One region of the Stenotrophomonas sp. YJH_SMC_40 genome, then DNA from elsewhere that is predicted to be linked to it. Evidence: riboswitches for the same ligand, from Rfam matches in the RefSeq annotation. Region 1 holds a riboswitch; the other holds the start of a gene.
The links. A riboswitch is a leader RNA that binds a small molecule or an ion and turns the genes downstream of it on or off. The one in region 1 is predicted to bind glycine.

Region 1 (4,334 bases):
TCCAGCGCATCGCCGGCAGCCACGCCCGAGGTCGCTGCCAACCGCGCCTGGACCGCCTGCAGCAACCGCTGTCCGTAGGCGGCCTGCCCGCGCGGCAGCCAGACCAGCTCGGCGCTGGAGGGCGCCTTCAGGTGCACCGCATCACCGGCCTGCGCCACCTCCAGCAGCGCCAGCGTGCGCGGTGGGTCGACCATGGCCGCCAGTTCCTCGAGGATGCCGGCCACCGCAGGCAACGCGGTTTCATCGGCCACCAGCAGCACCTGGCCGACACCGGCCGGTGGCTTCCACTCCCAGCCCTCGCTGCTCCCGGCACAGTCGGCGTCCGGGGCCAGCAGCACCACGCGGTCGCCAGGGCGGGCGTGCATGGCCCAGCGCGAGGCGGGGCCGGTTTCGCCATGGATGACGAAATCGACGTCGACCTCGCCCTGCTCGGCGCGCAACTGGCGGATGGTGTAGGTACGCATCGGCGGGCGCTTGTCGTCCGGCAGGGCCCGGTAGCGTGGGTACCAGTCTTCACCGCTGGGGACCTGCGGCACCTCCTGGCCGGGCAAGGGGAAGAACACCTTGATGCGCTGGTCAGGGCCTTCGGTCTTCATCCGCGCCACGTCGGCACCGGTGAACACCATGCGGTCCAGGGAAGGGGAAAGAACGCGGCGCTCCTTCAGCGCCACCTCGAACAGGCGGTAGGTCTGCTGCGCAGCCATGGGGAACCTCATGCAACGACATCGGATTGGCTGGCTGTCGTGCATCCACGCACCGGCTGGCTGGAGTGCCCAGCCTAGTCCGGTCGTTCCTCTTCGCAAGCGTTGCGGGCAAAGCGGCCGGCCCTACCCCTGCGCGCTGCTCAATGGCCCGTGCAGGCCGCCTGTGCCGCGCGTTCACGCTGGTGTTCCCAGTACCAGAACACGAAGCCGGCGGCGAAGAACGCGGCCTGCCCCAGCGCCAGGTGCAGCGGGCTGGCGCTGAGCAGCGGCGACACCACGCCGGCCACCACCGTGCTGATCATCAGCTGCACGAAGGCCTGCAGCGACGAGGCCAGGCCGCGCTGGTGCGGATACATGTCCAGCACCGCCAGCGCCAGGATCGGGAAGATCAGCGCCATGCCCATGCCACCCAGGAAGATCGGCAGCACCGCCCACGGCAGCACGAACTGCGGCGACAGCGCCACGTAGCCGACATTCAGCAGCACCGACAGCGCACACAGGCCGAAACCAATGGACACCTGGCGGGTGGGCGTGGTGCGCCCGGCCATGCGCCCGGACAGGAACGAGCCGGTGGTCATGCCGCCGATGGTGGGGATGAACAGCCAGGCAAAACCACCCTCGCCCAGATGCAGGTGCTGCATCACGAACACCGGCGCCGAGGAGATGTACAGGAAAATGCCGCCGAAACCGATGCTGCCGGCCAGCGCCAGGCGCAGGAACCGCGGGTTGAAACCGATGCGCACGTAATCACGCAGCAGCACGCGCGGCGACAACGGCACCCGTGCCTCCTCCGGATGGGTTTCCGGCAGGTAGCGTGCAGTGGCCGCCAGCAGGAGCAGCGCAAACACCACCAGGAACCAGAAAATCAGTGGCCAGCCAGCGCCACTGAGCAGGATCCAGCCGCCGATGATCGGTGCGATGGCCGGAGCGATGCCGAACAGCATCGAAACCTGGCTCATCAGGCGCTGCGCGTCGTGTCCGTGGTACAGGTCGCGGATCACCGCGCGGCCGACGATCATGCCGACGCCCGCTGACAGGCCCTGCAGCGCGCGGAACGCCAGCAGCGTGGTCAGGTCGGTGGACAGCGCGCAGCCGACCGAAGCGCCGACGAACACCACCAGGCCACCGAGGATCACCCGCTTGCGGCCCCAGGCATCGGACAGCGGGCCGTGCGCCAGGCTCATCAGGCCGTAGAACAGCAGGTACACGCTGATGGTCTGCTGCACCGCCACCTCGTCCACCGCCAGGCGCTGGGCCAGCTGCGGGAACGCGGGGAAGATGGTGTCGATCGAGAACGGACCGAACATGGCCAGGCCGGCGAGCAGCAGGGCCATGCGGCGGGTGGAGGGAGCAACAGCGGCGGTCATGGGAAAGGCGTCCGGCAGGGCCATGCGCGGCACGCACGGCGGGCGCCGGTCCCCTGCAGCAGGGACGGCGCCAGATGAATTCGGGTATCCGCCCATCATAGGTGGGGATTGCGCCTGATGCCATGCAGCAGTGCACAAAACGCACGGACGGGCCATCGGCCATTCAGGCGCGGCCGCCAGGTCCGAAGGCGGCCGCCGCGCCCGCAACGGGCTATAATCGGCGGGCAACACGGTGGGAGAAGCGGAACACCGCTGCCGAAGGCGCAACGCCCGTAATCGCTCAGGCCCGATACCACCCGTAACACAACTCTGGAGAGACCGGTTCGATCCGGCGCCGAAGGGGCACGAAGCTGCGGTCCGCCGCGCTTTTAAACTCTCAGGCAAAAGGACAGAGGGGCGCCCCGCAGACCGCCGACCGGCGGCTTGTGCCCGTGCGTGTGCCCTTTCCTGACGGATCCTTCGCCATGTCCCAGAACACCCCTTCCCTGCGTGAGCTCGAGCACCACAACGCGTTCGTCGAGCGCCACATCGGCCCCAACGACGCCGAGATCGCGCAGATGCTCGACGTCGTCGGCCACGCGTCGCTGGATGCGATGACCGACGCCATCGTGCCGGCCAAGATCAAGTCGCCGGCACCGCTGGCACTGCCGGAGTCGATGACCGAAGTGCAGGCACTGGCGAAGATCCGTGCGATCGCCGACAAGAACACCGTGCTGCGCAGCTTCATCGGCCAGGGTTACTACGGTACCCACACGCCGAACGTGATCCTGCGCAACATCCTGGAAAACCCGGCGTGGTACACCGCCTATACCCCGTACCAGGCGGAAATCTCGCAGGGCCGCATGGAAGCGCTGATCAACTTCCAGACCCTGTGCGCCGACCTGACCGGCATGGAAATCGCCAACGCCTCGCTGCTGGACGAAGCCACCGCCGCCGCCGAAGCGATGACTCTGGCCAAGCGTTCGGCCAAATCGAAGTCGGACACCTTCTTCGTGCACGACGCCGTGCACCCACAGACCCTGGAACTGCTGCGTACCCGCGCCGAGCCCATGGGCATCGTGCTGCGCGTCGGCACCCCGGCCGAAGCACTGGAAGCAGAAGCGTTCGGCCTGCTGCTGCAGTATCCGGACACCTTCGGCCAGGTCGGCGACTACAAGGCGCTGGTCGATGCCGTGCACGCACGCGGCGGCCTGGTGGCCGTGGCCACCGACCTGCTGGCCCTGACCCTGCTGGCTGCCCCGGGCGAATGGGGCGCGGACATCGTGGTCGGCAACAGCCAGCGTTTCGGCGTGCCGTTCGGCTTCGGTGGCCCGCACGCCGCCTTCATGGCCTGCCGTGACGCCTACAAGCGCTCGATGCCGGGCCGCCTGATCGGCGTTTCGATCGATGCCCAGGGCAACCCGGCCTACCGCCTGACCCTGCAGACCCGCGAACAGCACATCCGCCGCGAGAAGGCCACCTCCAACATCTGTACCGCGCAGGTGCTGCTGGCGGTGATGGCCTCGATGTACGCCGTTTACCACGGCCCGGAAGGCCTGACCCGCATTGCCCGCCGCACGCACCGCCTGGCCTCGATCCTGGCCGCAGCGCTGCGCAATGCCGGCGTGCAGGTCGGTGGCGACTTCTTCGACACCCTGCACGTCACCGGCGTGCATGCCGATGAAATCCATGCCAAGGCACGCGCCGCCGGTTACAACCTGCGCGCGATCGACAGCGACTCGGTCGGCATCAGTCTGGACGAGACCACCACCCGCGCCGACATCGTCGCCGTGGCTGCGGTGTTCGGTGCCTCGCTGGACGTCGACGCGCTGGACGCCAGCACCGCCGACGCGCTGCCGGCCGGCCTGCTGCGCCAGTCCGCGTTCCTGACCCACCCGGTGTTCAACACCCACCACAGCGAGCACGAACTGCTGCGCTACCTGCGTTCGCTGGCCGACAAGGACCTGGCGATGGACCGCACGATGATCCCGCTGGGTTCGTGCACCATGAAGCTCAACGCCACCGCCGAGATGATCCCGGTGACCTGGCCGGAGTTCTCGCAGATCCACCCGCTGGTGCCGGCCGACCAGGCGCTGGGCTACAAGGAACTGATCGACACGCTGGAAGCGATGCTGGTCGAATGCACCGGCTACGACGCGGTCAGCCTGCAGCCGAACTCCGGCGCACAGGGCGAGTACGCCGGCCTGCTGGCGATCCGCGCCTACCACCGCTCGCGCGGCGAAGGCCACCGCGACATCTGCCTGATCCCGGATTCGGCGCACGG
Region 2 (4,334 bases), on a different contig from region 1:
GGCGCGCACGCTGGACGTGCCACTGGACCGCGCCGGCCGCGTGCCGGTGCAACCGGACCTGACCCTGCCCGATCACCCGGAGCTGTTCGTGGCCGGTGACCTGGCCGCACTGAGCCAGGCCAACGGCAAGCCGGTACCCGGCGTGGCGCCCGCCGCCAAGCAGATGGGCAAATACGTGGCCGAGGTGATCCGTGCACGCCTGCACGGCAAGCCCGAGCCCGGCCCGTTCAAGTACGCCGACTACGGCAACCTGGCCACTATCGGTCGCATGGCCGCGATCGTGCACCTGGGGCGGCTGCAGCTGTCGGGCGTGCTGGCCTGGTGGTTCTGGCTGGCCGCGCACGTGTTCTTCCTGATCGGCTTCCGCAACCGCATCGTAGTGCTGCTGAACTGGGCCGTGGCGTACTGGAGCTACCAGCGCAGCGCGCGCATCATCTTCGGTGATGACCAGGAAGACCGGCGACCCCGACGGTAGTGCCGGCCGCTGGCCGGCTGCCGCGCGGTCCGTCCCCTCTCCGCAGGAAAGGGCTCTGACTCCAACATCATCCATGCATGGCGTGGATCTACCGCTTCATCGGGCCGCCGGGCACCCGCCGTTTCGACCATGCGCGGCAGAAGTCCTCCTTCCTTGCGGTGTCGGCAATCTGCGCGGCACTCCAGTTGCGGGTAATCCAGATCGTCAGTGCCGTGCTGCTCAGATGCCAGCGCAGCATGTCGTGCCGTGGCTGCCGCCAAAGATGGCGGCGGGCAATCCAGAACGCCTCCCGTTCCACCTCTGGCACCTTCTTCTTCATCGCGTCGTCGTCGAAGAACTGCGCGGCGAAACTCCAGGGATTCATCGGCTGAAATCCTGTTCGCGGTTCACTGCTGCACGCAGCCACACCACTGGGCGCACGGTCTGCTGGCTTCGGCCAACCGCCCACCAGGGCAAGCCCGAGCAGGTACAGCAGGCCAGGCAGCAGTGCGATGCCGGCGGCCAATACGACGACGGAGACCCATGCCTTACCGGCGGCACGCATCGTGCTCACTTCGCCTTCGGTTTCGGGTACCACAACGCATTGACGATGACCCAGCGCTGGTCGAAGCGCCCCATGTGGAAGTAATCGACGAACCACGGCGTTTCCAATCGCACCGAGGCGGCATTGCCGGTCACGTCCAGCACCGTGCAGCGGCGGTCCCATTGATCCTTCGGGGTTTTCAGCGCGCCCTGCTTCGTCAGCGCGACCAGTTCTTCCTTCGACATGCGGCGCAGGCCCAGCCGCTCGTCGGGCGTATCGCCGAGGACCGCGCGCTTGGCCAGGTCCGGGTGCAGGGAGCGGGCGACGCGCTGCGGGTCGGCCTCCAGCTGGCCGTCGACGTAGTCATGGCAGGTGGCTTCGATGGCCGCGAGGGTGGCCGGGTCGGCAGCGGGACTGGTTGACGCGGAGAGAGCGAACAACAGGGCGACGGTGGACATCCGGGTCTCCAGCGCTGAGGGCTGGGCGATCATCGCATGGCGGCACAGAGGCATCCATGTATGCCATGGATCTACAGGGACCGAGCATCCACCGCCTGCAGCCAGGCCAGCTTGCGTTCGCGCGGCTGCTGCTTGAGCTGCCATTCGGCGCGGGAGGCGGCGGCCCGGTCCGGGTACTCGCGCACGGCCAGCACCCGCAGCGGCGGCCGGGCCCGGGTGTAGCGCGCGCCCTTGCCAGCCTGGTGGGCGGCGAAACGCGCGTCCACGTCGGTGCTGATGCCGGCGTAATAGCTGCCATCGCGACATTCGAGCAGGTACAGGAACCACGGGCGGAGGGACGGGGCCATGCCCGGATTATGCCGTGCTGCACTGCAGCGGATATACTGGCGCCCGAATGCAGGAGAGAGGCGCCGCGCTGGCGCCCGCCGAAGGCGCAGGCTCCCATGATCGCTCAGGCCGGTGGGCTGGAATCCCACCAACCATGCATTCGACTCGCCGAGCTGGAGAGAGGTCACCGGGCATGCCCGGGACGATCCGCCGAAGGGGCACGCGGCCCATGCCGCTGAACTCTCAGGCAAAAGGACAGCGGGAGCGGCACCGGTCATCGTCATTCCGTCATTGCGCAGGCAATGGCGGCGTCCGCGCATGGCCGGCCCCACCGCGCCCGGAGCCTGCCCCATGCTGCTGTCCATCATCTACCTGATCGCCATTTCCGCCGAAGCCATGACCGGCGCGCTGTCCGCCGGCCGCCGCCGCATGGACCTGTTCGGCGTGGTCATGATCGCCTGCGTCACCGCACTCGGCGGTGGTTCACTGCGCGACATCCTGCTCGGCCACTACCCGCTGGGCTGGGTGAAGCATCCCGAGTACCTGGGCTTCACCGTGTGCGCGGCGCTGATCGCCACCTGGGTGGCGCGCTGGATGCACCACTTCCGCCGCACCTTCCTGGTGCTCGATGGCCTGGGCCTGATCGCCTTCACCCTGATCGGCTGCTCGATTGCGCGCGAAGCCGGCCATGCGATGCCGATCGTGCTGATCGCCGGCATGCTGACCGGCGCGTTCGGCGGCGTGCTGCGCGACATCCTCTGCAACGAGGTGCCGCTGATCTTCCAGAAGGAGCTGTACGCGATCATCGCGCTGCTGACCGGCGCGGCCTACCTGTTGCTGCTGCACTGGGGCGTGGCCGACGCCACCGCGATCCTGTGCTGCCTCGGCGGCGGCTTCGCGCTACGCCTGCTGGCGATCCACTACCGCTGGGAAATGCCGAAGTTCGTGTACCACGACGAAGTGCATTGAGGTTCGCGCGGCGGAATCCGCACCACCCCGGCGATGTACCTGGCGCTGTCGCTCATGCGCAGCGCCAGGCGCATCGCCGGTGCAGATGGGCCGGTCTCCAACTCCGACCGGCCCTGATCGCGGCCGCACCCCCGCAGGCGCTGGCCGCCATCCACACACGTGCCGCAGTCAAGCGGCTTCGGACACCTTCACGTCGCGACGGGCGCGCACGGCCGCGGCCAGTCGCTCCAGCACCGTCACGGTGGTGTCCCAGTCGATGCAGCCATCGGTGATGCTCTGCCCGTAGACCAGCGGTTGGCCTTCCACCAGTTCCTGGCGACCACCGACCAGATGGCTCTCGATCATCACACCGACGATGCGCTGTTCACCGTCTTCCAACTGAACGGCGATGTCCTCGATCACCTTCGGCTGGTTGTCCGGATTCTTCAGGCTGTTGGCATGGCTGGCGTCGATCATCAGACGAGTCGGCAGCTTGGCCTTGGCCAGCGCCTGGCAGGCCTCGGCGACACTGCCTGCATCGTAGTTCGGCTGCTTGCCGCCGCGCAGGATCACATGGCAATCCGGGTTGCCAGTGGTCGACACGATGGCGGTGCCGCCCTGCTTGGTGACCGACAGGAAGTGATGCGGATTGGAGGCCGCACCCACCGCGTCGGCGGCGATCTTCACGTTGCCATCGGTGCCGTTCTTGAAGCCGACCGGGCACGACAGCCCCGAGGCCAGTTCGCGGTGCACCTGGCTTTCGGTGGTGCGCGCACCAATGGCGCCCCAGGCCACCAGATCGGCGATGTATTGCGGCGAGATCACGTCGAGGAACTCGACGCCGGCCGGCAGGCCGAGCTTGTTGATGTCGCGCAGCAGGCCACGGGCGATGCGCAGGCCCTTGTCGATCCTGAAGCTGCCGTCCAGGTCCGGATCGTTGATCAGGCCCTTCCAGCCCACCGTGGTGCGCGGCTTCTCGAAGTACACGCGCATCACGATTTCAAGTTCCCCGGCCAGCGCGTCACGCAGCGGCTTCAGGCGCTGGGCGTACTCGATGGCGGCCTTCGGGTCGTGGATCGAGCATGGGCCAACCACCACCGCCAGGCGGTCGTCACGGCCATGCAGGATCTGGTGCAGGGCCGCGCGCGAGGCGCTGACGGTGTCGGAGGCTTCATCGTCACACGGCAGCATCGCCAGCAGCTGGGCAGGCGGTGTCAGCGGTTCGATGGTGCGGATACGCAGGTCGTCGGTGTGCGGGGGCATTGGGGGAGGTCTCCGGAACGTTGGGGGTCCCCAGCGTGGCAGCATGAAAAAAGCCGCCAGGTTCGCTGGCGGCTTTCGGGAATGCGTCTGAAGCTTTCTTCAGGGTGAGCGCAGTCCTTCCTCCGCCAGTGGCTTCGGAAAGTAATACCAGTAAAAGCGGGTGGCGGCTGCGTTCATGGGTTGTATTGATAGCACAGCTTTTGCGCAGTGCAAAATGTTTCATCCGCAACTGGGGACGCGGTTCAGCGAGATGCGCGCCAGCCCTGCCCACGCGGCGGCACCCACGCAACGTCGCTCATTTGCCATGCACTTCCACGTCCAGCAGCAGGCCCTCATGGAT

Region 2: linked by a shared signal. The riboswitch ahead of AC5P6X_RS03980 (trimeric intracellular cation channel family protein) and the one ahead of gcvP (aminomethyl-transferring glycine dehydrogenase) in region 1 are both predicted to bind glycine.

The regions. Positions count from the first base shown of each region.
Region 1 covers NZ_JCAFRX010000011.1:29,827-34,160, forward strand. The annotation lists gene AC5P6X_RS18550 (siderophore-interacting protein) at 1-704, opposite strand, end outside; gene AC5P6X_RS18555 (multidrug effflux MFS transporter) at 845-2,071, opposite strand; glycine riboswitch at 2,371-2,473, shown strand; gene gcvP (aminomethyl-transferring glycine dehydrogenase) at 2,536-4,334, shown strand, end outside.
Region 2 covers NZ_JCAFRX010000002.1:213,173-217,506, reverse strand. The annotation lists gene AC5P6X_RS04000 (NAD(P)/FAD-dependent oxidoreductase) at 1-475, shown strand, start outside; gene AC5P6X_RS03995 (hypothetical protein) at 564-1,019, opposite strand; gene AC5P6X_RS03990 (nuclear transport factor 2 family protein) at 1,025-1,456, opposite strand; gene AC5P6X_RS03985 (GIY-YIG nuclease family protein) at 1,528-1,803, opposite strand; glycine riboswitch at 1,844-1,933, shown strand; glycine riboswitch at 1,947-2,052, shown strand; gene AC5P6X_RS03980 (trimeric intracellular cation channel family protein) at 2,135-2,752, shown strand; gene AC5P6X_RS03975 (3-deoxy-7-phosphoheptulonate synthase) at 2,921-3,994, opposite strand; gene AC5P6X_RS03970 (hypothetical protein) at 4,290-4,334, opposite strand, start outside.